Regions from separate parts of the Rhizobium sp. SAFR-030 genome, predicted to be linked through region 1. Evidence: riboswitches for the same ligand, from Rfam matches in the RefSeq annotation. Region 1 holds a riboswitch; the other holds the start of a gene.
The links. A riboswitch is a leader RNA that binds a small molecule or an ion and turns the genes downstream of it on or off. The one in region 1 is predicted to bind S-adenosylmethionine.

Region 1 (15,193 bases):
ACGCTGGCGCGCATCGCCGCCAACAAGACCGGCCTCGGCGTTTTCGGCCTGGCCTTCTATGAAAACAACAAGGACAAGCTGAAGGTTGCGACCGTCGCGGAAGTCGTTCCGTCGACCGAAACCATTGCCAGCGGCAAGTACCCGGTTTCCCGTCCGCTGTTCTTCTACGTCAAGAAGGCACACCTGGGCGTCATCCCGGGCCTCAAGGAATACGTCGAGTTCTTCATCTCCGACGACATGGTCGGCCCGGACTCGCCGCTTGCCGAATACGGCCTGGTTGCTGCTCCGGACGACCAGCGCGAACAGGTCCGCAAGGACTTCGCTTCCGGCAAGACCATGTAACGAACGACCCGGCGCCGCCTCGTGCGGCGCCGACCGTCTTCTTTGGCCTTTGAGGGGACCCGACAGGGACCGGCCTCAGCGGATCGAAAATCGCGGTTCGTACGTGCGAATAATTCGGTTCCGGTGAAGGCAATTGTGCGGTAACGCGTGCCGCCAGAGCGGTAGGCCGGGGGATTGTAATGAACACATCGTTGATTTTATTGGTCTTGGCGATCATTGCGGTCGTCTGTTATGTCGCCGGCACACGGCGCGCCCTGTCGATTGCCGATGGCGTATCCTCAAGGCTCCACTCACGCCCCGGCTATTACGGCAGCTTCGTCGCCGTCTGTGCCGCACTGCCGGCGCTGGTCGTCCTGGCCGTCTGGCTGATCGTCAGCCCCATCTACATCAACTCGACTGTCCGTGAAGGCTTTCCCGAAGAGGTGAAGGCGCAGTCCGAGGCGCAGCAGGGCCTGAGCTTCGGCATGGTCAGTTCGCTCGCCCGCGGCATGGATGTACTGACGTTCGAGGAAATCGATCGCGTCGGCGCCAATCCGGTCGAATTGCGGGCGATGCTCGGCACGAAGGGTGTCGCACTCGCCGGCGATCCCGAGCCCTACATGGTCGCGTCCGCCGGCGACCTCAACGCCATGAGCAAGATCAGCAGTCGCGTCATGACAGCGGTGGTGCTGCTCGTGGCGCTGGGTGGTGCGGCGTTCTCCTACACCCGCATTGCGCCCCGCTTCCGGGCCCGCAACCGCGTCGAAAACGTCATTCTGTCCGCGCTCATCTTCGCCTCGTCGATCGCCATCGTCACGACGATCGGTATCGTCATGTCGATGTTGACGGAAGCCGGCCACTTCTTCGGCCGCATCCCTGCGTGGGAATTCTTCTTCGGCACCGTCTGGGATCCGCGCTTCGCAGCCGCCGGCGCCACTGCCTCGGAAGGTCAGTTCGGCCTGATCCCGCTGCTTGCCGGCACGCTCTACATCGGCCTTGTGGCGATGCTCGTCGCCGTGCCTGTCGGCCTGTTCTCGGCGATCTACATGTCGGAATATGCGTCGCCGAAGGTTCGCGCTGTCGCCAAGCCGCTGCTCGAAGTCCTGGCCGGCATCCCGACCATCGTCTACGGCTTCTTCGCCCTGACCTCGGTCGGCCCGTTCCTGCGCGACCTCTCCTCGCAGCTGAACGGTCTGGCGACCGGCGATTATACAAACTTCATTCAGGCACAAAGCGTTCTCACCGCCGGCTTCGTCATGGGCATCATGCTGATCCCCTACGTCTCGTCGCTGTCGGACGACATCATCACCGCCGTGCCACGCGCCCTTCGCGACGGTTCGCTCGGGCTCGGCGCCACCAAGTCGGAGACGATCAAGAAGGTCGTCATGCCAGCAGCACTGCCGGGCGTCGTCGGCGCGCTCCTGATGACCGCCTCGCGCGCCATCGGTGAAACCATGATCGTCGTGCTGGCAGCCGGCGTTGCCGCCCGCATGCAGCTCAACCCGTTCGAGCCGATGACAACGGTGACGGTCAAGATCGTCAGCCAGTTGACGGGCGACCTTGAATTCACCTCGCCGCAGACGCTGGTCGCCTTCGCGCTTGGCATCACGCTGTTTGCCATCACGCTTTGCCTCAACATCTACGCGCTCTTCATCGTGCGCAAATACCGGGAGCAGTACGAATGACCGACGTGGTTTCCACCCCCGCCGGCGTCTTAGCCAAGCCTGCTCGCCGGGATATCGGCATCAAGCGCCGCTACGCCGCCGAACGCCGCTTCCGCGCCTATGGAATCGCCGCACTGTCTTTCGGTATCCTGTTCCTGATGCTGCTTCTGTGGTCGGTCGTCTCCAAGGGCTACACCGCCTTCCAGCAGACGATGATCACTGTGCCGGTCGAGTTCTCCGAGCAGATCATCGATAAGGACAACCAGCGCGCCACCGATCCGCAGAAGCTGATGACGGCGAACTATCCGATCGTCGCGCGCAACGCCGTGGCCAAGGCGCTTGGCGTCAGCGAGGGCGACACCGCCCAGCTTCGCGCCGTCAACCAGATGATCTCGAACAGCGTGCGTAACCAGCTGCGCGACATGGTCGTCGCCAATCCGCAGATCATCGGCACGACCCAGACCGTCTCGCTGCTCGCCGCCGGTGACATCGACTCGGCCTTCAAGGGCCAGATCAACCTGGAAGTGACCGAGCAGAACCGCAAGATCTCCGACCAGCAGGTCGGCTGGATGAACAAGCTCGCCGAAGCGGGTGCACTGGCAAAGCACTTCAACTCCGGCATCTTCTTCAACGGCGCGTCGAGCCGCCCGGAGGCGGCCGGCGTTGGCGTTGCGCTGATCGGCTCGTTCTACATGATGCTGATCGTCCTGGTGCTGGCGCTGCCGATCGGTGTTGCGGCCTCCATCTACCTGGAGGAGTTCGCGCCGAAGAACCGTCTGACGGACCTGATCGAAGTCAACATCAACAATCTGGCGGCCGTGCCGTCGATCGTCTACGGCCTGCTCGGTCTTGCCGTCTTCATCAATTTCATGGGCCTGCCGCGCTCGGCCTCGCTGGTCGGCGGCCTGGTGCTGACGCTGATGACGCTGCCGACGATCATCATCGCCACCCGCGCCGCATTGAAGGCCGTCCCGCCTTCGATCCGTGCGGCGGCCCTCGGCCTCGGCGCGTCGAAGATGCAGACGATCTTCCACCACGTGCTGCCGCTCGCCATGCCGGGCATCCTCACCGGCACGATCATTGGCCTGGCACACGCGCTCGGTGAAACCGCGCCGCTGCTGCTCATCGGCATGGTGGCCTTCGTTGCCAACTATCCGACCACGCCGATGGATCCGTCGACGGCGCTGCCGGTGCAGATCTACATGTGGGCCAACGAGGCGGAACGCGCTTTCGTGGAACGCACGTCCGGAGCAATCATCATCCTGCTCCTGTTCCTGATCGTAATGAATGTCGGCGCAATCCTGTTGCGTCGTCGCTTCGAACGGCGTTGGTAGAAGGAGACGGACAATGAACATGATGTCTGAAGCTGCAGTTGAGAAGGCGCTGGATCAGAAAATGAATGACGTTTCCTACAAGATGGTGGGCAAGGACGTATCGGTTTACTACGGCGAGAAGCGCGCGCTGTTCGATGTGAACCTGAACGTCCGCGAAAACACCGTGACCGCGCTGATCGGACCGTCGGGTTGCGGAAAGTCGACCTTCCTGCGATGCCTCAACCGCATGAACGACACCATTGAGCAGTGCCGCGTCACCGGCCGCATCGTGCTCGATGGCGAGGACGTCTACGACCCTTCGATCGACGTCGTTGAACTGCGCGCCCGCGTCGGCATGGTGTTCCAGAAGCCGAACCCGTTCCCCAAGTCGATCTACGAGAACGTCTCCTACGGTCCGCGCATTCATGGCCTCGCCAGGAACCGCGCCGACATGGACCAGATCGTTGAGGCAAGCCTGCAGCGCGCCGGCCTTTGGAACGAGGTAAAAGATCGCCTGCTGGAATCCGGCACCGGCCTGTCCGGCGGCCAGCAGCAGCGTCTGTGCATCGCCCGCGCCATCGCCGTGTCGCCGGAAGTCATCCTGATGGATGAGCCGTGCTCGGCGCTTGATCCGATCGCGACGGCCAAGGTCGAGGAGCTCATTCACGAGCTGCGCGCCAACTACACGATCGTCATCGTTACCCACTCAATGCAGCAGGCTGCCCGCGTTTCACAGCGCACCGCCATGTTCCACCTCGGCCAGCTCGTCGAGGAAGACGATACCGACAAGATGTTCACCAATCCGGATGACCAGCGCACGCAGGACTACATCATGGGCCGTTTCGGCTGATCAGACAGCGCCGCCTGCCACTGGTTCCATTCGTCCGAGGAGAGACACATGCCATCCCATATCATGTCGGCTTATGATGAAGAGCTGAAGTACCTCAATCGCCGCATCTCCGAGATGGGCGGCCTGGCCGAGCAGATGTGCTCGGACGCCGTGCGGGCGCTCGTCAATTCCGACAGTGCTCTCGCGCAGAAGGTCATCTCCGACGACGTTATTCTCGATCATGCCGAGCGCGAGATCCAGGAGAAGGTGATCGTCACCATCGCCAAGCGCCAGCCGATGGCGGCGGACCTGCGCGAGATCATCGGCACGCTGCGCATCGCCGCCGATCTCGAACGGGTCGGCGATCTCGGCAAGAACACCGCCAAGCGGGTGATCGCAGTGCAGGGCACCGGCGTACCGCGCAAGCTGGCCCGCGGCCTGGAGCATCTGTCCGACCTGGCGCTGGTGCAGCTGAAGGAAGTGCTGGACGTCTATTCGCACCGGTCTGCCCAGAAGGCCGAGGCGATACGCCAGCGCGATGAAGAGATCGACGCGATGTACACCTCGCTGTTCCGCGAGCTCCTCACCTACATGATGGAGGATCCGCGCAACATCACCACCTGCACGCATTTGTTGTTCTGCGCCAAGAACATCGAGCGCATCGGTGACCACGCGACAAACATTGCCGAGACCATCTACTACATGGCGACCGGCGCCCAGCCTGTCGGCGAGCGGGCCAAGGACGACAGCTCCAACATGCTCGGCGCTGTGGCCGAATAGCTGCGCGGACCTGTAGGAGTTCCTGATTATGCTGCCGAAGATTTCTGTCGTCGAGGACGAGGAGGCGCTCAGCGTTCTCCTTCGCTACAACCTGGAAGCTGAAGGTTACGAGGTGGAGACGATCCTGCGCGGCGACGAGGCGGAGATCCGTCTTCAGGAGCGCGTGCCGGATCTGCTTATCCTCGACTGGATGCTGCCGGGGGTGTCCGGCATCGAGCTCTGCCGACGGCTGCGCATGCGTCCGGAGACCGAGCGTCTGCCGATCCTCATGCTCACCGCCCGCGGCGAGGAAAGCGAACGTGTCCGCGGTCTGGCGACCGGTGCCGACGATTACGTCGTCAAGCCGTTCTCGACGCCGGAACTGATGGCGCGCGTCAAGGCGATGCTGCGCCGCGCGCGTCCTGAAGTCCTGTCCAGCGTGCTTCGCTGCGGCGATATCGAGCTCGACCGCGATACGCACCGCGTGCACCGCAAGGCCCGCGAAGTGCGTCTGGGGCCGACGGAGTTCAGGCTGCTGGAATTCCTGATGGCGTCGCCCGGCCGCGTTTTCTCGCGCTCTCAGCTTCTCGACGGCGTCTGGGGGCACGACATCTATGTCGATGAGCGCACTGTCGACGTGCATGTCGGTCGTCTTCGCAAGGCCCTGAACTTTTCCAACATGCAGGACGTGATCCGCACCGTGCGCGGCGCCGGCTATTCCATGGAAGCCTGACGCTTAGAGGCGATCCGCCTGTCCTGACGAAGCCCGGCCGACAGGTCGGGCTTTTTCGTGGGCCGCGGGCGAACGTCCGGTCCGGCCGGACGCAGGCCACAAAAAAACGGGCACAAGGCCCGTTTTCACCAGTGCATCGACTGTGCTCGTATCAGGCACGTGCGGCCGCGGACTTGCGGCGCTCGGTGACCGGCTGGTAGGCAAGCCGTGCGTGGTACTTGCAGTAAGGCGAGTTGTCGCAGGATTCAGCGCCGCAGAAGTGGAAGTCGTCCTTCAGCGGATCGCCGACCGGCCACTTGCAGGTGCGTTCGGTCAGCTCGGTGAGGACGAGGCGGCGCGCCATCGGGACCACGACATTGGTCGTCACCAGCTGGGTGGCGTTGATCGCCTCGATCTGGAAGTCTTCCTTGACCGCGGTTGCACCCATCGGACGGCCGATGGTGCGTGCCGGTACAACGTTCGGGCGAGCGGTGTAGGCCGGAGCGCGTGGCACCGGCGCAGTGCGCTTGGGCGTGCGGGCGGCAGCCGAAGTCCCGCCGGCCTTGATGCGGCCCGGCAGGTTGAGGCGATGCACCTTGCCGATCACCGCGTTGCGGCTGACGCCGCCAAGCTGGGCAGCGATCTGGCTGGCGCTGAGCCCTTCGGCCCATAACCGCTTCAATCTCTCGACGCGTTCGTCTGTCCAATTCATGCTGTCTCTCCGCCTTGAGCACACATCAGCAAGACAGAATCTCTCACCGTTACGACGAAACCAATTTCGTCGCGCATACTACATCTATACTTTTGGTGACTAGTTCCGCCGCATGCAGTCTAGTAATTGATCTTTAACCTAGAGGGCGGTGGACTCGCTGACAAGAGTCGTACGAATCGCTGCGAATCGATTTCCGGGTTTTCCCCAACTTGCTGCCAGACAGAGTCTTTTTTGCCACAGCGGCCGAAACCTGCGCCGTAACCGCCATGGCCCGGCAATGCGCCGGAATTGGAGCGATTTGTTGACAGCCGTCGGCGGAATGCGGATAGTGCAGCCGCCGCCCGCTGGGGCGGCATTTTTGATTTCGGCGGACGTTGCCGCCGCACAGATGATGATGCCCAAGGAGTGCTGTCGCCATGGCTGAAGCCGCGCTTTTCGACACGTTTGCACGGGCCCCTCTGCGCTTCGAGCGTGGTGAAGGGGTTTGGCTGGTGACGGAGACGGGCGAGCGCTATCTCGATTTCGGCGCAGGCGTCGCGGTCACCTCCTGCGGCCACGCCAATCCGCATCTTGTCGAGGCGCTGAAGGCGCAGGCCGACAAGGTCTGGCACCTTTCCAATCTCTACGAGATCCCCGAGCAGGAGCGGCTGGCACAGCGGCTGGTCGAGGCGACCTTCGCCGACAAGGTGTTCTTCACCAATTCCGGCGCGGAAGCCCTGGAATGCGCCATCAAGACCGCCCGCCGCTACCATTACTCCAAGGGTCATCCCGACAAGTTCCACATCATCACCTTCGAGGGCGCCTTCCACGGTCGGACCATTGCGACGATCGCTGCCGGCGGCCAGGAAAAGTATCTCGAAGGCTTTGGCCCGAAGGCGCCCGGTTTCGATCAGGTGCCGTTCGCCGATATCGAGGCCCTCAAGGCGGCAATCACCGAGAACACCGGCGCTCTGCTGATCGAGCCGATCCAGGGCGAGGGCGGTATCCGCACGGCATCCAAGGAATTCCTGCAGCAGCTGCGCAATCTCTGCGACGAGCACGGCATGCTGCTGATCTTCGACGAGGTTCAGACGGGCGTCGGCCGGACCGGCAAGTTCTTCGCCCATGAATGGTCCGGCGTTACGCCTGACATCATGGCTGTGGCCAAGGGCATCGGCGGCGGTTTTCCCTTCGGCGCGTGCCTCGCGACCGCCGAAGCTGCCTCCGGCATGAAGCCCGGCGTGCACGGAACCACCTATGGCGGAAATCCGCTGGCGATGGCTGTCGGCAATGCCGTGCTCGACATCGTGCTGGAAGACTCCTTCCTGCAGAATGTCCGCGACGTGGCGCTGGTGTTCCGCCAGGGGCTCGCGGGCATTCAGGACCGCTTCCCCGAGGTTATCGAGGAAATCCGCGGCGAAGGCCTGATGCTCGGCATCAAGGCGCGCGTGCCGGCCGCCGAACTGACGGTTGCCATGCGCGAGGAGCATCTGCTGGGCGTGCCGGCTGGCGACAACGTCATCCGCATCCTGCCGCCGCTGGTGGTGACCGCCGAAGAGGCCCGCGAGGGCTTGGCTCGTATCGAACGCGCCGCCGAAAAGCTGCAGAGCGAAAAGTTGAAGAAGTCGGCCTGACCCGGCCGGTCGTAGCGAGCGGGCCGCCGGATGGCGCCCCGGATGGAATGGACCATGGCATCACCCAAGCATTTTCTCGATCTCTCGGCCGTTTCCTCGGGCGAACTGCGCACCATTCTGGATGACGCGCTGACCCGCAAGAAGGCAACCAAGGCCGGTACAGCCGACAAGCCGCTTGCCGGCAAGATGCTGGCGATGATCTTCGAGAAGCCGTCCACCCGTACCCGTGTTTCCTTCGATGTCGGCATGCGCCAGCTGGGCGGCGAGACGCTGTTCCTGTCCGGTACCGAGATGCAGCTCGGTCGTGCCGAGACGATCGGCGATACCGCCAAGGTTCTGTCGCGCTACGTCGATGCGATCATGATCCGCACCACCGATCATCGCCGGCTGATGGAAATGGCCGAGCACGCGACCGTGCCGGTGATCAACGGCCTGACCGACGAGACGCATCCTTGCCAGATCATGGCGGATCTCTTGACCTTCGAGGAACATCGCGGTCCGGTCTCCGGCAAGACCTTCGCCTGGACCGGCGACGGGAACAATGTCCTGCATTCCTTCGTCGAAGGTGCCGCCCGCTTCGGCTACCAGATGAACATGGCCGTGCCGATGGGCTCCGAGCCGCTCGACAAGTACCTCAACTGGGCCCGCAACAATGGCGGCGAGGTCATGCTGTGCCATGATGCCGAACGTGCCGTCGAGGGTGTCGACATGGTGGTCACCGACACTTGGGTGTCGATGAACCAGGAGCACAAGGCGCGCGGCCACAACATATTCCAGCCCTTCCAGGTCAACGAGCAGCTGATGCGGCGCGCCCGGCCGGAGGCGCTGTTCATGCACTGCCTGCCGGCCCACCGCGGCGAGGAAGTCACCGACGGCGTCATTGACGGTCCGCAGTCGGTGGTCTTCGACGAGGCGGAAAACCGCATGCACGCGCAGAAGTCCATTCTCGCCTGGTGCTTCGGCGCGGTCTGAACGACTGCGTCCGCGCAGGCTCTGACCGAAAGCCTTGATTTGCCGGTGGCGCGCCCCCATCTGGCGGTTTTCCAACCCGCGCCGGCGATCAGTGTCGCGGCGGCGCTTCAATGACATCGTCGGCCCATCTCGCCCGGCCAAGCGGTTCCGCTCGGCTGTCTTTTGTGCGAAACGGATGGCTTCGGCGTGAAGGAGCAGATCATGGCAGAAGCCACAGTTGAACTGACCGATATCAATCTGGCCGGCGACGACCATGTGGTGCCCTTCCAGGTGGAGGGCATGGACGTCCGCGGCCGCGCCGTGCAGCTCGGTCCGCTGCTCAACACCATCCTCGGTCGGCATGACTATCCGGCCCCGGTTGCCCGCCTGCTTGCCGAGGCGATCGTGCTGACGGCGCTGATCGGCACCTCGCTCAAGTTCGACGGCCGCTTTACCGTGCAGACCAAAGGCGATGGTCCGGTCGATCTGCTGGTCGCCGACTTTTCGAGCCCGGAAAGCATGCGCGCCTATGCGCGCTTCGATCAGGAGGCGCTGGACGTGGCCATTTCGGAAGGCCGGACATCGCCGCCGGAGCTGCTCGGAGACGGTTACCTCGCCTTCACCATCGACCAGGGTCAGGGCATGCAGCCCTATCAGGGCATCGTGCCGCTGGACGGCTCGTCGCTCGAGGAAATCGCCGGAGTCTACTTCCGTCAGTCCGAGCAGATCCCGACCAAGGTTCGCCTCGGTGTCGCAGAACTGCTTGATCGAGACGAGGACGGCAAGCCGCGTCACAACTGGCGGGCAGGCGGCGTTCTCGCGCAGTTCCTGCCGCCGGCGCCGGAGCGCATGCGCCAGCCGGACCTGCATGGCGGCGACGGCGACGAGCGCGACGAGGAGCATGTCAATGACGACAGCTGGGCGGAGGCCCGGATGATGGTGGAGACGGTCGACACCGACGAGCTGACGGATCCGCAGGTCGCCATCGAGCGGCTGCTGTTCCGGCTCTTCCACGAGCGCGGCGTGCGCATCTACGAGCCGCAGGGGGTCCTCGACCGCTGCAGCTGCTCGCGCGACAAGATCAAGGGCGTGCTCGACGGCTTTACTGCGGAGGAGATCGAAGCGAGCCAGGAAGACGGCCAGATCGCCGTCACCTGCGAATTCTGCTCGACCACCTACCGCTACGATCCGTCGGAATTTACCGCCGCCTGATCATCTACGCAGGCAGCCGGCAGATATGCCGGGTGTCTGCCAGCATCTTGGCGGCTGTGGCAGCGCGGGGCGTCGACTGACGCTCAGTTGAGGACGCGCATCAGGCCGGGGCTGTCGAGGGAGAAGGCGGGGATGGCGACGATCAGGGTTTCCCCTTCGTCGGTTTCCATCTGGTAATGGCCGAACATCAGACCCGACGGCGTGTCGAGCGGGCAGCCGGACGAATACTCGTATGTATCGCCGGGTTTCAGCCGCGGCTGTTCGCCGACGACCCCTGGTCCCTCCACTTCGTCCACCAGACCGTTCTGATCGGTGATGTTCCAGTAGCGATGGACGAGCCGGACGGTCAGCTCCGAATGGTTGGCGATGACGATGCGATAGGCCCAGACATAGCGGCTCTCATCCGGGTCGGATTGCTCCTCCAGATAATAGGGTTCAACGGCGACCTCTATGTCCCTCGTCCGTGCGCGATACATGCAGACCTCAATCCTGTGGCTAGGGATATTGTACAGGAAGTGGCTGAGGTCAAGAAACGTGCCCGCGCCGGAGCGCGAGCCGCATGTATTTGCCTAGTTGATGCCGCTCGCGACGAGCGGCCGGCGTCCGTCAGCCGGCGACCTTGGCGATCGCCTGGGCCAAATCCTCGACCAGGTCGTCGCCGTCCTCGATGCCGCAGGAAAGCCTCAGCGTGCCGGGCGAAATGCCCAGCTCGGCGCGTGCCTCGTCGGTGAGGTTCTTGTGCGTCGTGGTTGCCGGATGGGTGATCAGGCTCTTGGCATCGCCGAGATTGTTGGAGATCTTGATGACTTCCAGCGCATCCTGGAGCGCAAAGGCTGCGTCCTTGCCACCCTTCAGCTCGAAGCAGACGAGCGTCGAGCCGCCTGACATCTGCCGAGCGATGATATCGGCCTGCGGATGATCCTTGCGACCCGGATAAATGACCTTGCCCACTTTGCTTTGATCGGCGAGGAAGTCGGCGATCTTCGCAGCGCTCTCCGTCTGCTGCCTGACGCGCAGCGGCAGCGTCTCCAGACCCTTCAGAAGCGTCCAGGCGTTGAACGGCGACATGGCCGGTCCCGTGTGGCGGAAATAGTCGTGCAGGTTCTCGTTGATCCATTCCTTGTCCGACAGGATCACGCCGCCGAGGCAGCGGCCCTGGCCGTCGATATGCTTGGTGGCGGAATAAACGACGACGTGCGCGCCGAGCTCCAGCGGCTTCTGGAAGAGTGGCGTGGCGAACACGTTGTCCACCACCAGCTTTGCCCCGACCTGGTCGGCGAGCTTCGCGACGCCGGCGATGTCGACCACTTCAAGCGTCGGGTTGGTCGGGCTTTCGAGGAAGAGCACCTTGGTGTTGGGGCGGATCGCCGCTTCCCAGTTGGCGAGATCCCGGCCGTCGACCAGCGTGCACTCGACGCCGTATTTCGGTGCCAGCGTTTCCACCACGTAGCGGCAGGAGCCGAACAGCGCGCGTGCGGCGACGATGTGGTCGCCGGCCTTCACCTGGCAGAGGATGGCGGCGGAAACGGCGGCCATGCCCGATGCCGTGGCGCGCGCATCCTCGGCACCTTCGAGTGCGATCATTCGCTTTTCGAACATGTCGTTGGTGGGGCTGCCGTAACGGGCGTAGATGAAGCCGTCGGTCTCGCCCTTGAAACGGGCTTCGGCAGCGGCTGAGTTTTCGTAGACGAACCCTTGCGTCAGGTAGATCGCTTCAGACGTTTCGCCGTATTGCGAGCGCAGCGTGCCTTCGTGGACGAGTTGGGTTGCGGGGCGCCAAGTCTTGCTCATGTGTCACCACTTCAAACAAAAAAACCGGTCGCATAGCAGACCGGTTTCGCACCCGGTCTTTTTAGCCACTTGTTTAACGTGGCTGCAAGCCGACCGGCCAAATCACCACGGGATAAGCTTGGATAGCCCCAAGCAATCCTTGCGTCAATTCCCCGCTTTTGCTTTTGTCCCCCGGAAGGATAAGGGCAATGATACGCACAGCGGGCATTCTGGCAGACCGCGCCATAGGCGCACTCTTCGACGGCGGCAGGCTGAAAAGCGAGGCGCCGCTCGATCACGACCAGATCCAGCCGGCCAGCCTCGACCTGCGGCTGGGCTCCAAGGCGCTGCGCGTGCGCGCCAGCTTCATGCCCGGCCGCGAGCATACGGTGGCCGACAAGCTGGCGCGGCTGACGCTGCACGAGATCGACCTGGAGCCGGGCGCGGTTCTCGAAACCGGCTGCGTCTACATCGTGCCGCTGATGGAAAGTCTCGATCTGCCCGACGACCTGTCGGCCTCCTGCAACCCGAAAAGTTCGACCGGTCGCCTCGATATCTTCACCCGGGTGATGGTCGACCACGCGCAGGAATTCGACAAGATCCCCGCCGGCTACAAGGGGCAGCTATACCTCGAGATCTCGCCGCGCACCTTTCCGGTCATCGTCCGGCGCGGCTCGCGCCTGTCGCAGATCCGCTTCCGCACCGGCCAGGCGCTGCTGAGCGAGGCGGATGTCGTTGCACTGCACGAGGCTGAAACCCTGGTGGCGAGCGAAAACCCCAACGTTTCGGGCGGCGGCATCGCACTGTCGATCGATCTGAAGGGCACCGGCCCCGACGGGCTGATCGGCTACCGCGGCAAGCATCATACCTCGGTGGTCGATGTCGATCGCAAGGCAGTGCTCGATGTCCTGGATTTCTGGGAGCCGCTCTACAGCCGCGGCCGCGACGACCTCATCCTCGATCCCGACGAATTCTACATCCTGGTGTCGCGAGAAGCTGTGCATGTGCCGCCGCTCTATGCCGCGGAAATGACGCCCTACGATCCGCTGGTCGGCGAGTTCCGCGTCCACTATGCCGGCTTCTTCGATCCGGGCTTCGGCCACGCGCCGTCCGGCGGGTCGGGCAGCCGTGCGGTTCTCGAGGTGCGCAGCCACGAGGTGCCGTTCATTCTCGAACACGGCCAGATCGTCGGCCGGCTTGTCTTCGAGCATATGCAGGAGCGCCCGCAGGCCCTCTACGGCTCCGGCCTCGGCTCAAACTACCAGGCGCAAGGGCTGAAACTCTCCAAGCATTTTCGCGGCTGAGGCAGCGCCAGGCGGCCCTTGCCGTGTACTGAAGACGGTTTGCAAGCAACGCACCGGTTCCCCTGGCTGCCGCCTTTTTGCTTGAAGCCGCTGCGCTGTTGATGCTAATCCTGCGCACCGCAGGCGGGTGTAGCTCAATGGTAGAGCAGCAGCTTCCCAAGCTGAATACGAGGGTTCGATTCCCTTCACCCGCTCCATTCTCCCCAGTGTCTTCTTCTGCGATCAACGATCCGGTCCAAGCGGCCGGCTTCCGGTCTTATCCGCTTGGCGGATCGGCCGGTGCGGCGTCTTCTTCCAGAAGAACGGGTTGGTGCGCAGCTCGTTGACGGCGCGCCAGGCGGCATAGGAATTCATCAGCCAGTGGAGCGGAACGGCCACCCACCGCCAGCCGACCTTGCGCCGCTCCGTCTCGATCATCGATCCAACGCCGAGCGCCAGGAACGTCGCATAGCTGCCGAAGACGTTGGCGGTGTCGACCAGCATCAGGAAGAGCGTCGCTGCCGGGATTTCCACCACCGTGTTGGAGATCAGGACGAAGATGCCATAGCCGAGGAAGGCGAGGATCAGCGGGTGCAGCAGTGCCGAGATCAGCATGCCGCCGATCAGCAGGTGGAAGACGAGCGTTGCCGCAAGCCCCATCTGGCGGGTGGTACCGAGCGGATCTCGAGTCATCACCAGCCACGTCTGCAGCCAGCCCTTGAACCAGCGCGTCCGCTGGCCGGTCCATACCGGCAGTGAGGTTGGCGCATCCTCCAGCGTCTGGCAGCGCAGCGTCTCCGAGCGGTAGCCCATGCGGTAGAGCCGGAGACCGAGATCGGCATCCTCCGTGACGTTGAACGGATCCCAGCCGCCGACCTTGCGCAGCACGTCGGTCCTGAAATGGTTGGAGGTTCCACCGAGCGGCATCGGCATGCGGTATCGCGACAGCATCGGCAGCAGGCCGCGAAACAGCGCCGCATACTCGACCGCGAACATCGTGCTGACGCCGTTTTCCGCGAGGTTGGCGATGATCAGCGGCGCCTGCAGGCAAGCAACTTCGGGCGGACGCGAGCGGAAACGGCTGCAGGCCTCGAGCAACTGCTGTGGATGCGGACGGTCTTCCGCGTCGTAGACGGCGAGATAACTGCCGCGGGCACCCGCCAGCGCATAGGTCAGCGCCTTGGGCTTGGTCCGCGGATGACACGGCGGCACCTCGACGATCTCGAAATGTGCCGGCAGGCCGAGCCCTTTGAGCGCCTCTATGGTCTCCCGGTCGTCGGCCTCGCAGACGAGCTTGACGTCGAGCAGCGACGATGGCCAGTCGAGCCGCCGCAGACTTGTTACCAGCTGCTGGGCCATGCCCGCTTCCCGGTAGAGCGCCACCATGACGGTGTAGCAGGGCAAGGGACCTTCCGGCATCAGCAGCGGCAGGTTGCGCCTCTGCCGCTGCTGGAGGACGGCCGCGATTCTCAGCATCAGGCCGGCGAGATAGAGGAACGACAGCGTGGCATGCGCCAGCGGCAGCAGCAGGCCGGGCGATGACAGGCAGAGGCCGACAATAGCGGTGACGAGACAGCCGGCCGCCAGCCCCTGCCGACCGGTGGCGACGACCCGTGCCGAATAATGCGGCTCGCGGTCGAACAGGTCGGTCACTGCATGTCGCACGCGCCGCGCCGCGCCCGCTGCCCAGACGGCCCGCCGCATCGCCGATGGCGTGGTGATGGCGAGCCCGCGGCCGAGCTCCGGCAGGCGGATCAGCAGCGCCGAGAATTCCGCAAGCCGGCCGGCTTCGGGAACGATGGCCACCTGCGGCGGCTTGTGCCGGTGGTTGATGCGGATCTGCTTGGGCTGCAGCAGCTGCGCGTCGATTCCTTCCAGGTCCTGCACCGTCGCCGGATCGATCACCTCGATCAGCGGCAGCCGGAAGGCGCGAGCGACGGCGCCGTAATAGGCTGCCTCCTCCACTTCGCCGCAGTGCAGGAGCTCGGCTTCCAGCGTCGTGCCGTTGAGGCTGGCAAGCCTCGTCAGGCGCGCCACCAGCGGCTTGGAGAAAC
Region 2 (15,193 bases), on a different contig from region 1:
CAGCTGGCTGATTGCAGCTCTGTTTCTAATGTGGTGCATCCAGCCGATTCAGCAAGACGGGTAAGCCTGTCGCGACGAAGCAGGTGCCCCGCCGCGGACAAGCCGAGGCGCTCAGGAAAACAGGATGGACGACAGGCGGCGGCGCGCGGTGACTGTCGCTGGATCCTTCGGACCCCAGGTCTCGAAGAACTGAACCAGCTGACGGCGCGCACCGTCGTCGTCGAAGGTGCGGTCCTTGCGCATGATCGTCAGCAGGTGATCGGCCGCCTCGTCTCGCTTGCCCTCGACATTGCGGATCTTCGCCAGGTTGAGCCGCGCCGCGTGATCGTCCGGGTTCTGCGCCAGCTGCTGCTCCAGTGCCACCGGATCGCCGAGCTTGCGGGCTTCCTCGATCTGCTGCAGCTTCAACGCCACGGCCTGGACAGGGGCTGCCGACGACAGCTCTTCGGGCAGCGAGGCGAGCATCTGCTGGGCGCGCTCGGTTTCGCCAAGCGCGATCAGGCACTCCATCATGCCGGCCGCCGCCTTGGCATTTTCCGGATCGGCCTGCAGCACGGCGCCGAAGAGCTGGGCCGCATTCTGGACGTCTCCCGCCTGCAGGAGGCCGTTGGCTTCCTCGAGCGCGGCCTCGATCTCGGCCGCCTGATCGGCACCGGGCGGGCCGGCGATCTTGTCGATGAACTGGCGGATCTGGCTTTCCGGCACGGCGCCCATGAAGCCATCCACGGGGCGGCCATCGACGAAGGCGATGACGGCCGGGATCGACTGGATACCGAGCTGGCCGGGGATCGACGGATGATCATCGATGTTGAGCTTGACCAGCTTGACGCGGCCCTGGCCCTCGTTGACGACTTTTTCAAGCGCCGGGGCGAGCTGCTTGCATGGGCCGCACCAGGGAGCCCAGAAATCGACCAGCACCGGCTGGCGGCGCGATTCTTCCAGCACGTCCTTGGGGAAGGCGGCGGTCGTCGTATCCTTGATATGCGCGGCCGGGCCGGATGCCGATGCAGCCGGCGCCGCCTGTTGCGGCTGGCTGCCGAAACTCATGCTGCCGCTCATCTGTCCGCCATAGCTGCCGCTGTAAGGATTGTCGGAACCGCTCATGGAAATCTCCCGGGACTGCTTAACTGCCTGCCATCTGCTCGCAAAGATCGTATGTCAGGACGTCACTTTCAAGACAAGCGGCGTGTGGCCGGTGGCTTCCAGAAATCGCAGGAGATCGTCGCGGCCGATCGATGTGGTGGCCTCGTTGGTGAGCGGGTGGCCGTTGATGATGTGGCTGTCCATCAGCGCCTCATCGAGCACGAAGGTCACGGCGTTGTCCCGGTCGTTGATGGCTCCGAAGACGGTGACCGACCCCGGAACGACGCCGAGATAGGCGAGCATCTTCTCAGGACTGCCGAAGGAGACGCGGCTCGATGCGCCGATCAGCTTGTGGACGCTCTTCAGGTCGACGGTCGCATGCTCCTCCACGGTGATGACGAAGAACCGGTCCTTCTTGTCCTTGACGAACAGGTTCTTGGTATGGGCGCCGGGGATCGCGTCGCGCAGATCTGCCGACTCGGCGACGGTAAACACCGCCGGATGGGTCTTTGTCGTGTGGGAAATGCCAAGCTCGTCGAGCAGGCGGAAAAGGTCGTCGGCGGTGCAGGCCGTCGGAGCGGAGGCAGTGTCTGTCATGGCGTGGAGGGCGGCTTTCCTGGATGAGGCGCGGCGGGCGCGGGGATGGGTGCATTGGCCGGCACTATAGAGACGGGGGCCGCTCAGCCACAAGCCGGACCGCGCCATCGGCTGCGGCGCTTTCCGACATCGCGCGTCGGCGCCAGCACCGGCGGCCACACCGGCCCGGCATCACAAGCCCGAACGCTGCTTTTGGAAAACCCGCGCTAAAACAGGTAGTTACGCGGAGAACCGAAAAATCTCGGCTTCCATGTCATTTCCCTGTTGCATTCGAAAATCAGTTGGGCCATATACCGCCCGTCGCCGCAAGCGAGCGACCCACGGCCCAGCGATCTACCCCGGGCTGCTGGTTTGATGAGCGGGTGTAGCTCAGGGGTAGAGCACAACCTTGCCAAGGTTGGGGTCGAGGGTTCGAATCCCTTCGCCCGCTCCAAATTTTTCCATTTCACATTGGTTTAAGCGAATTCCGCTCCTGCGGAGCGCGATGCTTTCCGTAACCGGCGCGGATGTTTCCGCACCGGTTGGGTTCGCATTGACGGACGATCAATCCGGCATGGGACCGATGTCCGTGCGCCTCGACATCTCACAGAGCGACATGGCGTTATGCCCGCTCGGCACTTGGTCCAGGCGGAGAAGCTGCGTGAGTCGCTCCTCGACTGACCGGGCCGGAGCTTCGCTGAGGACGAAGCCGCTCGATTTTTTCGAGGATGGCGGGAATAACCTGGCGCCTGCTCGCGTATACAGGGACATGAGCGACAAGCGGCACCCTTTCGATGTCCTGAACCAGCTGGCGGCACTGCGCCGCTATGCGCGGTCGCTCGTGCGCAATCCCGACGATGCCGAGGATCTGGTGCACGACGCGCTGGTGCGGGCCTTCGAGCGCAAGAGCACGTTCCGCAATGGCGCAAACCTGCGCAACTGGCTGCTGTCGATCGTCCACAACACGCATATCGACCGCATCCGCCGCAGGCGATCGTCCGACGCACGTCATCAGGCGGCGGCGGAAATCTCTGAAAGAGTCCATCATTCGGATCCCGACCAGTCAATCCGGCTGAAGCAGCTGCGCAACGCCTTCTTCGCCCTTCCCGAGGAACAGCGCGACGCGCTGCACCTGGTGGCGATCGAGGGGCTTTCGTATCAGGACGCCGCAGCAACGCTCAACATCCCGGTTGGCACGCTGATGTCGCGCGTGTCGCGCGCCAGGGCGCGGCTGCGCGAGTTCGAGGAAAGCGGCCGCAAGCTGCCCGACAGCACCGGCCATCTCAAACTGATCGAAGGAGGCCGCGATGACAGCCGTTGATCCGGTACAAGCCGCCGATGTGGAAGCCTATGTGGACGACCAGCTGGATGCCGGACGCCGCATCGAGGTGGAAGCCTATCTGTCCGAACATCCCGACATTGCCGCACGGGTGATGGCGGACCTGGCGATCAGGGGCGAACTGCGCCTGGCGCTGGCCGAGCGGCATCCGCACGGTCTTCCGCAGACGCGCGAGGCGGCGCGCCGGCTGCAGGCGGCCCTGTCGCGCGGCCGGATCTTCCAGTCGCTGCAGCGGCTTGCCGCAACCGTGGTGCTGGTTGCCGCCGGCTGGGGCCTGAGCAGCCAGTTCGGCACGTTCACGGTCTCCGAAGTGGTGGCCTCCGTGCCGCCGCCGGCCTTCGTCGAGGAGGCCATCCGCGCCCACGGCACATCGGTGCTGCGCGAGACGATGACGTCGCAGGCCGAGGCATCGCGCTATGACCCGACCGAGATCCGTTCGGCAACGGCGATTGTCATGCCCGAGATCCCGGACGGCTGGAAGGTCGAGGACGTGCAGGTCTTCCCCTCCGCCTTCGGTCCGAGCGTCGAGATGGCGATCAGCCACGGCAAGGATGTGCGGCTGTCGCTGTTTGCCGTTCGCCCCGGCAGCTTCAACGTCCAGCCGGTGTCGCTGGTGAAGAAGGATGCCGTCGAGGCTTCCTACTGGCAGATCGGCGAGGTGGCCTATGCGCTCGTCTCCGATACGCAGAACGCCGCCCAACTGAAGACCGAGGCCGAAAGCCTCGCCCGTTCCCTTTACTGAACAACCACAGGAGTACGCCATGAATCCGCGTTTCGGCTATAACCCGGCCGTCCAGTCGCACGCCGCACTCGACGAGAGCCTGCGCAAGCACATGCTGCGCGTCTACAACTACATGGGACTCGGCCTTGTCATTACCGGCATCGTCGCCTTCGTCGTCTCCTCGACGCCGGCGCTCTACGTGCCGATCTTCTCCAGCCCGCTGAAGTGGGTGGTGATGCTGGCGCCGCTCGCCTTCGTCTTCTTCTTCTCGTTCAAGATCCAGACGATGTCCGCCTCGACCGCACAGATGACCTTCTGGGCCTTCTGCGCCGTCATGGGCCTGTCGCTCGCCTCGGTGTTCCTGGTGTTTACCGGTGCCAGCATCGCCCGCACCTTCTTCATCACCGCCACCATGTTCGGCGCCACCAGCCTCTACGGCTACGTCACCAAGCGCGACCTCGCCAAGTTCGGTTCGTTCCTGGTGATGGGCCTGATTGGCGTGGTGATCGCCTCGGTGGTCAACATCTTCCTCGGCTCCAGCGCCCTGCAGTTTGCCATCTCGATCATCGGCATCTTCGTGTTCATCGGCCTGACCGCCTGGGACACGCAGAACATCAAGGAGCAGTTCGCCGAGAATTTTGACCAGGAGAGCCAGCAGAAGCTTGCCGTCTTCGGCGCGCTGTCGCTGTACCTCAACTTCGTCAACATCTTCCAGCTGCTGCTGAGCCTTACCGGCCAGCGCGAAGAGTAACCGGAAGCCAGGCAGGAGACATTCATGGACCATAACGACCGTCAGGCAATTGAAGCGCTGTTCGGCAAGCTCTCGCAGGTCGAGAGCCAGTCCGGGCCGCGCGATCCGGACGCGGAGCACCTGATCCGCGACCGCATCAATGCCTAGCCGGGCGCACCCTACTTCATGGCGCAGACGATCGTCGTTCAGGAGCAGGCGCTGGAAGAGGCGCAGCGGCGGATCGAGGAGCTGGAATACCAGCTTTCGGCCCGTCCGGCCTCGGGCGGCGGCTTCTTCTCGGGTATCTTCGGCAGCGGTTCGCAGCCGCAGCGGCAGGCACCCGGCGCGATGCGGGCACAGGGCATGGCGCCAGGAATGACACCCGGGATGGCTCCGATGCAGCCGCAGGCGGGTCCCCGCAATCCCTGGGGCGGCCAGCCGGCGCAAGGCTTCGGCCCCGGCTACGGCCAGGGCCAGCCATCGCGCGGTGGCGGCTTCCTGGCTGGTGCAGCGCAGACGGCCATGGGCGTTGCCGGTGGCGTGCTGCTGGGCAGCGCGATTGCCGGGATGATGGGCGGCAACGAGGCGCAGGCGGCCGAACCGGCCGAGCCTGCCGCTCCCGCCGAAGAGCCGGCCATGGATGATGGCGGCATGGACGACATGGAATTCTGATCGTCAACGCACTGCCGATCGCAATCCGTAACGAAATGGCCATGTTCTTGTGACATGGCCATTTCCATGACCCCTTCCCGCCTATCGTTTCAGACGGTCCTCTGACAGATGGACCTTTACCCGCAGCCGCCTGTTCCGCGTTCCGATGCGCCGGACGAAGACGATCCCGCATCCGGTACTGCCGCCGGCCGCAGCTTTTCCGAGATGCTGCGGAGCCTAGCGGACGATCCGAGCCGGGCGCGCATCTTCGTCTCCGATCTCCTGTTGCTGATGCAGGATCGCGCCTTCGGCGCGCTGCTGTTCATCTTCGCCATGCCCAACACCATTCCGACGCCGCCCGGCACCTCGGCGATCCTCGGCATTCCGCTGGTCTTCCTGTCGGCGCAGATGGCGCTCGGCCGCGCACCCTGGCTGCCGAAGCTGATCGCCGGCCGTTCGATGCTGCGCACCGACTTTGCCGCGATGATCGGCAGAACCGGACCCTGGATCGCCAGAGCCGAACGCATGCTGAAGCCGCGGCTCTCGTTCCTCACGTCGCCGGTGGCCGAACGCCTGATCGGCTGCTTCTGTCTTATCCTGGCGATCGTGCTGGCGCTGCCAATCCCGCTTGGCAACATGCTGCCGGCGCTAGGCATCTGCCTGATCGCCTTCGGCATCCTGGAAAAGGACGGGCTGTGGATCCTTGCCGGCGTCGTGCTCGGCATCGTCTCGCTGTTTCTGGTCGCCGGCGTCGCCTATGCGCTGCTGAAAAGCCTCATCTACTTGCTGGTGACTGTGTTTTCCTGATCAGAGCGTGAAGCCGCTCAGCCGCTCGGCCAGGCGACCAATGCCCGCCGCGTCGGCATTGGCAAACGCGAACCGCAGGAAGTCCTCCTGGCTCGGCCCGAAATAGCCGCCCGGAATGCAGGAAACGCCGACCTGTCTCGCCAGCGCTTCAGCGACGGTTGCCGAATCTATGCCGGGAAACGGATGGCGAACGAAGGCGAAATAGGCGCCGACCGCCGCCAGCTGCCACTGCGGCAGCCCCGACATCGCCGATCTGAGTGCTTCGGCACGGCGCAGGATCTCCAACCGGTTGTCTTCCCGCCAGTCGGTCAGCAGCGGCAGGGCTTGCGCAACGGCGGCCTGGGCGGAGCGCGGTGCACAGATCTGCAGGTTGTCCATGATCTTGGCGACCTGCGCCACGAATCCGGGTCCGGCAGTGATGGCGCCCAGCCGGTGGCCGGGAATGCAGAAGCTCTTCGAAAAGCTGTAGAGCGAGACGAAGCCATCCTGCCATCCGCTCTCGCCGAATAGGGCATGCGGCGCCTGATGCGCATCCGGCAGGAAATCACGGTAGGTCTCGTCGAAAATCAGCCAGACGCCGCGTGCCTGACAAAGCGCGAAGATCTCGCCGATCAGCGCCGGCGGGTAGACGGCGCCCGTCGGATTGTTGGGTGACACCAGCGCCAGTGCCTTCACCTGCGGCGTCAACGCAGCCGCCACGTCCTCCAATGTCGGCAGGAAGCCGTTGTCGGCACCGCAGGCGACGAAGCTTGTGCGGATGCCGAGCATCGAAAGCGTGGTTTCGTGGTTGAAGTAGAAGGGCTCCGTCATCAGCACCGTGTCACCGGCGCCGGCAACCGCCATGGCGGCGCAGATGAACGCCTGATTGCAGCCCGAGGTGATGTGGATGGTATCGGCCGACAGATCGGCGCCGTAGACCAGCGAGACATGCGCCGCATAGGCAGTGCGCAGGACCGTCTCGCCTTCGATCGGGCCGTAGCCGGTATAGGCGGCCGATGACGCCGCTTCGCCCAGAAGTCCGAGCATGGCCGGATGCGCCGGGTATCCGGGAACCGCCTGCGACAGGTCGATCAGTGGCCCCTTGGCGCCGTCATAGGCGCGCGCCCAGGCCTGGACGGACGGCACGGGAGGCGGCGAGATCCGGGCGACGAGCGGGTTGAAGGCGGGGGAGGACAAGGGCATGGAGGGCGGCCTGCGATGAGATTGAACGCGCCGACTAACGGTGGAGGCAGGCCGATTGTCAATTGATTTCACGCGCCATTTGCGCCGATACTGCGCAAAACGAAGGCAGCGGCCGGCGATGCACGGCGATTGCGCATATGGGTTTGCGCGGTATGGCCGACAGCGGCATGGGAGCAGAAGATGAGCCTGGATGCAGACAAACTGGCGGCGCTGCGGGAAAAGTACGGCAGCAGCGAAGGCGGCGAGATCTTCGACCCGGCTTTCGCAAAGGTGGGCGAGAAGATCTTCAGCAACGGCACGCGTGCCGCACCCTATGCGGGTGTGCCGACCTTCCTGTCGGCGCCCTACCGGACGGTCGAGGCGGACAGTCCCGATTTCGGCGACCTGCAGGTAGCAATCACCGGCGTACCGATGGATCTCGGCGTCACCAACCGCCCCGGCTCGCGTTTCGGCCCCCGGGCTCTGCGCAGCATCGAGCGCATCGGACCCTATAACCATGTCCTCGGTTGCGCCCCGGTCCACGACCTGCGCGTCGCGGATATCGGCGACGTGCCGTTCCGCAGCCGCTACCGGCTGGAGATGAGCCACGACGACATCGAGAAGCGCTTCAACCAGATCGTCGATGCCGGCGTGATCCCGCTTGCCGTCGGCGGCGACCATTCGATTACCCATCCGATCATGAAGGCGGTGGGCAAGCACCGACCCGTCGGCATGATCCACATCGACGCCCACTGCGATACCAGCGGTGGCTTCGACCAGACGAAGTTCCACCACGGCGGCCCCTTCCGCAACGCGGTGCTGGACGGCGTTCTCGATCCGACGCGCACCGTGCAGATCGGCATTCGCGGATCGGCCGAGTATCTCTGGGAGTTTTCCTACGAGAGCGGCATGACCGTGATCCATGCCGAGGAGATAACGGGGCTTGGCATTCCGGCGATCATGGACAGGGCGAAGGCGATCGTCGGCGACGGCCCGACCTATCTTTCCTTCGATATCGACAGTCTCGATCCGGCTTTCGCGCCGGGCACCGGCACGCCGGAGGTCGGCGGCCTGACGACGCGCGAAGTGCTGGAACTCATCCGCGGCCTGAAGGGCATCAACCTCGTCGGCGCCGATGTGGTGGAGGTCGCGCCGCAATATGACGCGACGACCAATACCGCCCATGCCGGCGCGCAGGTGCTGTTCGAGATCCTCAGCCTGATGGTGTTCAGCCCGGCCATCACCGGGAAGGCTTAGAGGACGACGCGCCTCAGCTCTTGGCGAACACGTAGTCGGTCTCCTGGCGCAGCACCTCGCCGGGCCGCAGGATGGCGTTGGGGAAGCCGTCGTGGTTGATGGCATCCGGCCAGATCTGTGTCTCGAGGCAGAGCCCGCCATAGGGATGATAGGCCGCGCCGCCGAGCCCCGGCACCGTCGGCTTCAGCTTGAAGCCGCAATAGAGCTGAACGCCCGGCTCTGTGGTGCGCACTTCCAGCGAGACGCCGGAGTTGACGCTGCGCACCAGTGCAACGGAACGCTTTTCCGTTCGATTTGCCGACAGGCAGAAATTGTGATCGAAATCGACCTGCGCACCGTCCTCGCCGCTCCGGCGGACAGGGCCGAGCTGGCGCAGATCCATCGGCGTGCCCTCGACCGGAACCAGCACGCCCGTCGGCACCTGCTCCTCGTCGAGCTCCAGATAGTGATCGGCAGCGATCATGATGTCGTGGCCGAGGATATCCTCGCGGCCGTCGAGGTTGAAGTAGGTGTGCTGGCAGATGTTGGCGAGCGTCGGCTGATCGGTAACGCTCTCGTAGATGACGCTGAGCACGCCGTCGTCCTTCAGCTCATAGGTGGCGGTGACGGTGCAGTTGCCGGGATAGCCGCCGCGGCCGTCCGTGTCGGTGACCTGCAGGATCACCTTGTTGTCGGAATGGGCAACAATCGTCCAGTTGGTCTTGCCGAGACCGTCGCTACCGCCGTGCAGATGTGTCGTGCCGTGCTGGTTGAGATCGAGCTGGTATTGCTTGCCGTCGAGCGTGAAGCGTCCATGGCCGATGCGGTTGGCGACCCGGCCCGGCGTTGCACCGAAATAGGAGGAATACTGGGGATAATCGTCGAACGTGGCAAAGCCCAGCACCAGCGGCGCCTCGTGACCTTCCAGCCGCAGATCCTGGATAACGGCGCCCCAGGTCATCACATGGGCGGTCAGGCCGCCGCCGGAAATCTTCACCCGGTACACCGTTTCGCCCGCAGCCGTCGTGCCGAAGATTTCACCTTGCGTTGCCATGCTTATCCGTCCTGTCCTCAGTCTTCTCACCGATCTGGCGCGGCGCAAACTGCGCCAAAACCGGTTCCTTCGCAATCCTTGAAATACGCTCAGCGGGAGAGGGAGCGCATTGCCTGCTCCAGCCCGGAAAGCGTCAGCGGGTACATCCGCCCGTCGAGGATGCGCCGCATGAGAATGGCCGACTGGGTGAAATCCCACTGTGGCTCGGCGACCGGATTGATCCAGGCGACACGCCGGAAATGCGCGGTCATCCGGCCCATCCACACCTCGCCGGCCTCCTTGTTCCAGTGCTCCACCGAGCCGCCGGGATGGCTGATCTCGTAAGGGCTCATCGTCGCGTCGCCGACAAAGATGATCCGATAGTCAGGCCCGTAGGTCCGCAGGATTTCGGTGACCGGCAGGCGCGTCGAGCGGCGGCGGTTGTCGCGCCAGACGCTCTCGTAGAGGCAGTTGTGGAAGTAGAAGTGCTCCAGGTGCCGGAACTCCGAGCGGGCTGCCGAAAACAGCTCCTCCACCTCGGCCACGTGATCGTCCATCGATCCGCCGACATCGAAGAACATCAGCAGCTTCACCGAATTGCGCCGCTCCGGACGCGTCTGCACATCGAGATAGCCGTGCTCCGCGGTCGAGCGGATGGTGCCGGGGAGGTCAAGCTCGTCGGCGGCACCCTCGCGCACCCAGCGGCGCAGCCGCTTCAGCGCCACCTTGATGTTGCGGGTGCCGATCTCGCGGGCATCGTCGAAATCGCGGAACTCGCGGCTGTCCCAGACCTTGACCGCCCGGCGATGCCGCGACGTCTTCTGGCCGATGCGCACGCCTTCCGGATTGTAGCCATAGGCCCCGAACGGAGATGTGCCGGCCGTGCCGATCCACTTCGAACCGCCCTGATGGCGGCCCTGCTGCTCCTCAAGCCGCTTCCTCAGCATCTCCATCAGCGCCTCGAAGCCGCCGAGCGAAGCGACCAGCGCTTTCTCCTCGGCGCTCAGGTGCCGTTCCGCAAGCTTGCGCAGCCACTCCTCCGGCAGCGGCTCCGACTCGCTGACTTCAATGCCGGAGATGGCCTCAAGACCACTGAAATGGGTGGAAAACACCTGGTCGAAGCGGTCGATGTGACGCTCGTCCTTCACCAGCGCGGCGCGGGCGAGGAAGTAGAAGGCCTCGACATCGAAATCGGCAAGTCCGGCCTCCATACCCTCCAGAAGGTCCAGGAATTCCCGCAGCGTGACCGGGACCCTGGCGTCCTTCAGCTTCAGGAAGAAGGGGATGAACATGCCGGGTCCTTGCTACCGCGTGCCGATCTGCTCCAGATCGTAAGGCGTGGTCTGGTAGAGCTCGTTGATCCAGTTGCCGAACAGCAGATGCGCGTGGCTGCGCCAGCGGTTCTGTGGCGTCAGTGCCGGATCGTTATGCGGGAAGTAGTTGTACGGCATCTTGATCGGAATGCCGGCATTCACGTCGCGAAAATATTCGTCCGCCAGCGAGGTGGAATCATACTCGACGTGATTGAACATGTAGAGCCGGTTGCCCTTCTTCTCGTGAACGAGACAGACGCCCATCTCTTCCGATTCCATCAGGATTTCCAGTCCGTGGACCTTTTCGATGTCGGCGCGGCGGACTTCCGTCCAGCGTGACACGGGCACCTGGAAATCATCGGAGAAGCCGTTGAGATAGATGGAGGACGGGCAGAGATTGCGATGCCGGTAGACGCCGAACGCCTTTTCCTTCAGCTCGTGCTTCGGCACGCCGTGGAAATGATAGATGGCGGCCATCGCGCCCCAGCAGACGTTGAGGGTCGAATGGACATGGGTGTCGGTCCAGTCGAAGATCTGCCGCATCTCCTCCCAATAGGTGACTTCCTCGTAGGGAAGCATCTCGACCGGGGCGCCGGTGATGATGAAGCCGTCGAACTTGCGGTCCTTCACCTCTTCCCATGTCTGGTAGAACGACAGCAGGTGCTCTTCCGAGGTGTTCTTGGCCTTGTGGCCGCCGATCCGCACCAGCGAAAATTCGACCTGCAGCGGCGAGGCTCCGACAAGGCGAGCCATCTGCACTTCCGTCTTGATCTTGTTCGGCATCAGGTTGAGCAGGCCGATCTGCAGCGGACGGATGTCCTGCCGCACGGCCATGGTCTCGGTCATCACCCGCACGCCCTCGTTCACCAGTGCGTCGAAGGCGGGCAAGGTATCGGGGATCTTGATCGGCATGGGCTCGAACCTACAAAAACAGAAAAACCGGCAGCGAATGGTCGCGACCGGTCCGTGGAAGGTTTCACATCTTCTCGCGGCCCTTTAGCGACTTTTTTAACGTGGCTGCAAGCCGGCCGGCCAAATCACCACGAAGAGTGTCCTCAATAGGCCTTTCGCAGCCGAAGGTCAATCAATCGGGATGTCCGGCCTTGCCACCTATCGCTCCCGCCTTGCCATGAACGCCATGCGCTCGAAGAGATGCACGTCCTGCTCGTTCTTCAGCAATGCGCCGTGCAGCTTCGGCAGTGCGTTCTTGACGTCGCCGCGCAGCGTCTCGGGATCGACGTCGTCCGACACCAGCAGCCGGATCCAGTCGAGCGCCTCCGAAGTCGACGGCTTCTTCTTCAAACCCGCAGTCTCGCGGATCTCGTAGAACTGGGTGAGTGCGGCGCGCACGAGGGTCTGCTTGATGCCGGGATAATGGACGTCGACGATCCGCGACAGCGTCTCGGCATCCGGAAAGCGGATGTAATGGAAGAAGCAGCGGCGCAGGAACGCGTCGGGCAGCTCCTTCTCGTTGTTGGAGGTGATGATGACGATCGGCCGGACCTTGGCCTTCACCGTCTCGCCCGTCTCGTAGACGTGGAACTCCATGCGATCGAGTTCCTGCAGAAGGTCGTTGGGGAACTCGATGTCTGCCTTGTCGATCTCGTCGATCAGCAACACCACCTTGGTGTCCGAGGAGAAGGCCTGCCACAGCTTGCCCTGGCGGATGTAGTTCGACACCGCGTTCACCCGCGCATCGCCGAGCTGGCTGTCTCGCAGCCGCGACACTGCGTCGTATTCATAGAGCCCCTGCTGCGCCTTGGTCGTCGACTTGATGTTCCACTCGATCATCGGCAGATCGAGCGCCGCCGCCACCTGCCGCGCCAGTTCGGTCTTGCCGGTACCTGGCTCGCCCTTCACCAGCAGCGGCCGCTCGAGGCGGATCGCTGCATTGACCGCGACCATCAGGTCCTTGTCGGCGATGTAGTCCGCGGTACCGGTAAACTGCATGCGGTGGATGCTCCTGCAGGGTTCGAAAGGCCTGGGCGGAAGGTAATCAGCCGGCACCGGGTCCGCAAGCGGCGTCCGGACGCCTGCGGCCACAAGATTGCGCTTGTATTCCGCAGCCGATCTGCGAATCTGGCAGAAGGTCACGAGACATCGCAGGGCCAGCCGAAGGTCGCCCCGGAGCGGCGGCCGAAGCCTTGCGTGCCGCCAGCCTTCTTCTTCCGATCAGCCAATCGATGCGGCCGACAGCCACTCCGGACAGGGATGTCACTCTCGGATAGCCAGTCCCGGAAACCAGTCTCTGAGAAAGACGGGCTGCCCGCCGCCCTCGACAAACCGATCCGCCACCACATCCGATACAGCTTGCTACCCCCCCGCAACGCCCCTCCGCAGATGGAGCCGGGCCACAAGGACAAGATCAATGGCCAAAGGTCAGGTACGTTCGAACCGCGAAGTGCGCAAACCGAAGAAGGACAAGACGAAGGCCGCCGCAGCGCCGACTTCCACCTTCACCACCCAGCTGAAGGGCGCCGAAGCCGCCGCCCCGAAGAAGCGCTAGCGTTCCTATCCATCCCGACATCGGCCGCGGCGATAGCCGCCGCGTCCTTCGCGCCCCCCGTCACCGCGTCTTCGGCCTTTCCCTTTTGCCTGAAGATGCGCTAAGGGCAGGCCATGAGTTCATCCTCCTTCACCATCCTTCTGGGCGGCCACCTGACCCTCACCGATCGGCTGCGTGCGCTTGTCGATGGAACGAGGGTCATTGCCGCCGACAGCGGCATGCGCCATGCGCAGGGCCTGCGGCTGAAGCCGGAGCTTTGGGTGGGCGATTTCGACAGCAGCGACGCGGCACTGAGCCGCATGTGGCCGGATATCGAGCGCCGCACCTACCCGGCATCGAAGGCGGCGACCGATGGTGAAATCGCCGTCGCCGAAGCCATCGCCCGGGGCGCCACCCGGCTGATCTTTGCCGGGGCCCTGGGCGGCGAACGTTCCGACCATGCACTGCAGCACTACCTCAACGGTCTCGGCCTGGTCGAGGACGGCTACGAGGTGATGCTCTCGTCCGGTGACGAGGAAGCCTATCCGATGACCGGCGGCGACCGGCTGGAACTCGACCTGCCGCAAGGTGCGCTGTTCTCGGTGCTCGGCTTCACGGCACTCGAAGGCCTGACGATCCGCAATGCGCGCTATCCGCTCACCGATTTTTCGCTGACCTTCGGGTCGTCGCGCACCATATCCAATCTAGCAGACGGGCCGATCTCCGTGACGCTGAAGAGCGGCCGGGCGATCCTGCTCGCCAGACCCTACGACCTCAGCGGAGTCTAGACGACCGAATGGCACCTCCCATCCTCAAGCTCGACGACATCAGGCTGAGCTTCGGCGGCGCGCCGCTGCTCGACGGCGCCAATCTGCAGGTGGAGCCGGGCGACCGCATCTGCCTCGTTGGCCGCAACGGCTCCGGCAAGTCAACGCTGATGAAGATTGCCGCGGGCCTCGTCGAATCCCAGTCCGGCGAGGTGTTCCGCCATCCGTCGGCGACCATCCGCTATCTGGAGCAGGCACCCGACTTCGGCAGCTATCAGACCGTCCAGGCCTATGCCGAGGCGGGCCTTGGCCCCGGCGACGACGCCTACCGTGTTACCTATCTGCTCGACCATCTGGGCCTGACCGGCCAGGAAGATCCGAACCGGCTGTCGGGCGGCGAAGCCCGGCGCGCGGCGCTAGCCCGCGTGATGGCGCCGGAACCCGACATCCTGATGCTCGACGAGCCGACCAACCATCTCGACCTGCCGACGATCGAATGGCTGGAAAGCGAGCTGCAGAAGAGCCGCAGCGCCCTGGTGCTGATCTCCCATGACCGTCGCTTCCTGGAAAAGGTCTCGACTGCCACCGTCTGGCTCGATCGCGGAACGGCGCGCCGGCTCGACCGCGGCTTCGGCTATTTCGAGGAATGGCGCGACAAGGTGCTGGAAGAGGAGGAGCTGGAGCAGCACAAGCTCGGCAAGCAGATCGAGCGCGAGGAGCACTGGCTGCGCTACGGCGTGACGGCCAGGCGTAAGCGCAACATGCGCCGGCTCGGCAACCTGCAGACGCTGCGCTCCAACTACCGTGGCCATCAGGGACCGCAGGGCACCATCCAGGCCTCGGCCTCAGAGGGCAAGGAAAGCGGCAAGCTGGTGATCGAGGCGGAGGCCATCACCAAGGCCTATGGCGACCGGACCATCGTCGCGCCGTTCTCCATCCGCGTGCATCGCGGCGACCGGATCGGTCTCGTCGGCCCCAATGGCGCCGGCAAGACGACGCTGCTGAAGATGCTGACGGGCCAACTGGAGCCCGACAGCGGCATCATCAAGCTTGGCACCAATCTCGAGATCGCAACGCTCGACCAGAAGCGCGAGGATCTCGATCTTAACGACACGCTGGCGCACTACCTGACCGACGGACGCGGCGAGAGCCTGCTGGTGAACGGCGAGCAGCGCCACGTGGCCGGCTACATGAAAGACTTCCTGTTCCAGCCGGAGCAGATGCGCACGCCGATCAAGAACCTGTCGGGCGGCGAGCGCGCCCGCCTGATGCTGGCGCGGATCATGGCCCG

Region 2: linked by a shared signal. The riboswitch ahead of metA (homoserine O-acetyltransferase MetA) and the one ahead of ACR65N_RS17885 (O-succinylhomoserine sulfhydrylase) in region 1 are both predicted to bind S-adenosylmethionine.

The regions. Positions count from the first base shown of each region.
Region 1 covers NZ_JBPFDO010000005.1:421,743-436,935, forward strand. The annotation lists gene ACR65N_RS17830 (substrate-binding domain-containing protein) at 1-342, shown strand, start outside; gene pstC (phosphate ABC transporter permease subunit PstC) at 522-2,006, shown strand; gene pstA (phosphate ABC transporter permease PstA) at 2,003-3,319, shown strand; gene pstB (phosphate ABC transporter ATP-binding protein PstB) at 3,333-4,148, shown strand; gene phoU (phosphate signaling complex protein PhoU) at 4,197-4,907, shown strand; gene phoB (phosphate regulon transcriptional regulator PhoB) at 4,936-5,619, shown strand; gene ACR65N_RS17860 (GcrA family cell cycle regulator) at 5,771-6,310, opposite strand; gene ACR65N_RS17865 (aspartate aminotransferase family protein) at 6,727-7,923, shown strand; gene argF (ornithine carbamoyltransferase) at 7,978-8,895, shown strand; gene ACR65N_RS17875 (Hsp33 family molecular chaperone) at 9,097-10,086, shown strand; gene apaG (Co2+/Mg2+ efflux facilitator ApaG/CorD) at 10,170-10,562, opposite strand; gene ACR65N_RS17885 (O-succinylhomoserine sulfhydrylase) at 10,693-11,877, opposite strand; SAM riboswitch at 11,918-11,996, opposite strand; gene ACR65N_RS17890 (2'-deoxycytidine 5'-triphosphate deaminase) at 12,066-13,160, shown strand; tRNA gene ACR65N_RS17895 (tRNA-Gly) at 13,284-13,357, shown strand; gene ACR65N_RS17900 (glycosyltransferase family 2 protein) at 13,383-15,193, opposite strand, start outside.
Region 2 covers NZ_JBPFDO010000006.1:228,188-243,380, forward strand. The annotation lists gene trxA (thioredoxin) at 112-1,104, opposite strand; gene ACR65N_RS19180 (prolyl-tRNA synthetase associated domain-containing protein) at 1,159-1,680, opposite strand; tRNA gene ACR65N_RS19185 (tRNA-Gly) at 2,039-2,113, shown strand; gene ACR65N_RS19190 (sigma-70 family RNA polymerase sigma factor) at 2,429-2,980, shown strand; gene ACR65N_RS19195 (anti-sigma factor family protein) at 2,967-3,740, shown strand; gene ACR65N_RS19200 (Bax inhibitor-1/YccA family protein) at 3,760-4,470, shown strand; gene ACR65N_RS19205 (hypothetical protein) at 4,495-4,617, shown strand; partial or broken gene ACR65N_RS19210 (DUF2076 domain-containing protein) at 4,630-5,121, shown strand; gene ACR65N_RS19215 (exopolysaccharide biosynthesis protein) at 5,329-5,907, shown strand; gene ACR65N_RS19220 (aminotransferase) at 5,908-7,089, opposite strand; gene speB (agmatinase) at 7,270-8,325, shown strand; gene ACR65N_RS19230 (aldose epimerase family protein) at 8,339-9,364, opposite strand; gene ACR65N_RS19235 (vWA domain-containing protein) at 9,448-10,629, opposite strand; gene metA (homoserine O-acetyltransferase MetA) at 10,642-11,562, opposite strand; SAM riboswitch at 11,627-11,704, opposite strand; gene ACR65N_RS19245 (AAA family ATPase) at 11,761-12,600, opposite strand; gene ACR65N_RS19250 (hypothetical protein) at 13,019-13,156, shown strand; gene ACR65N_RS19255 (thiamine diphosphokinase) at 13,270-13,923, shown strand; gene ACR65N_RS19260 (ABC-F family ATP-binding cassette domain-containing protein) at 13,932-15,193, shown strand, end outside.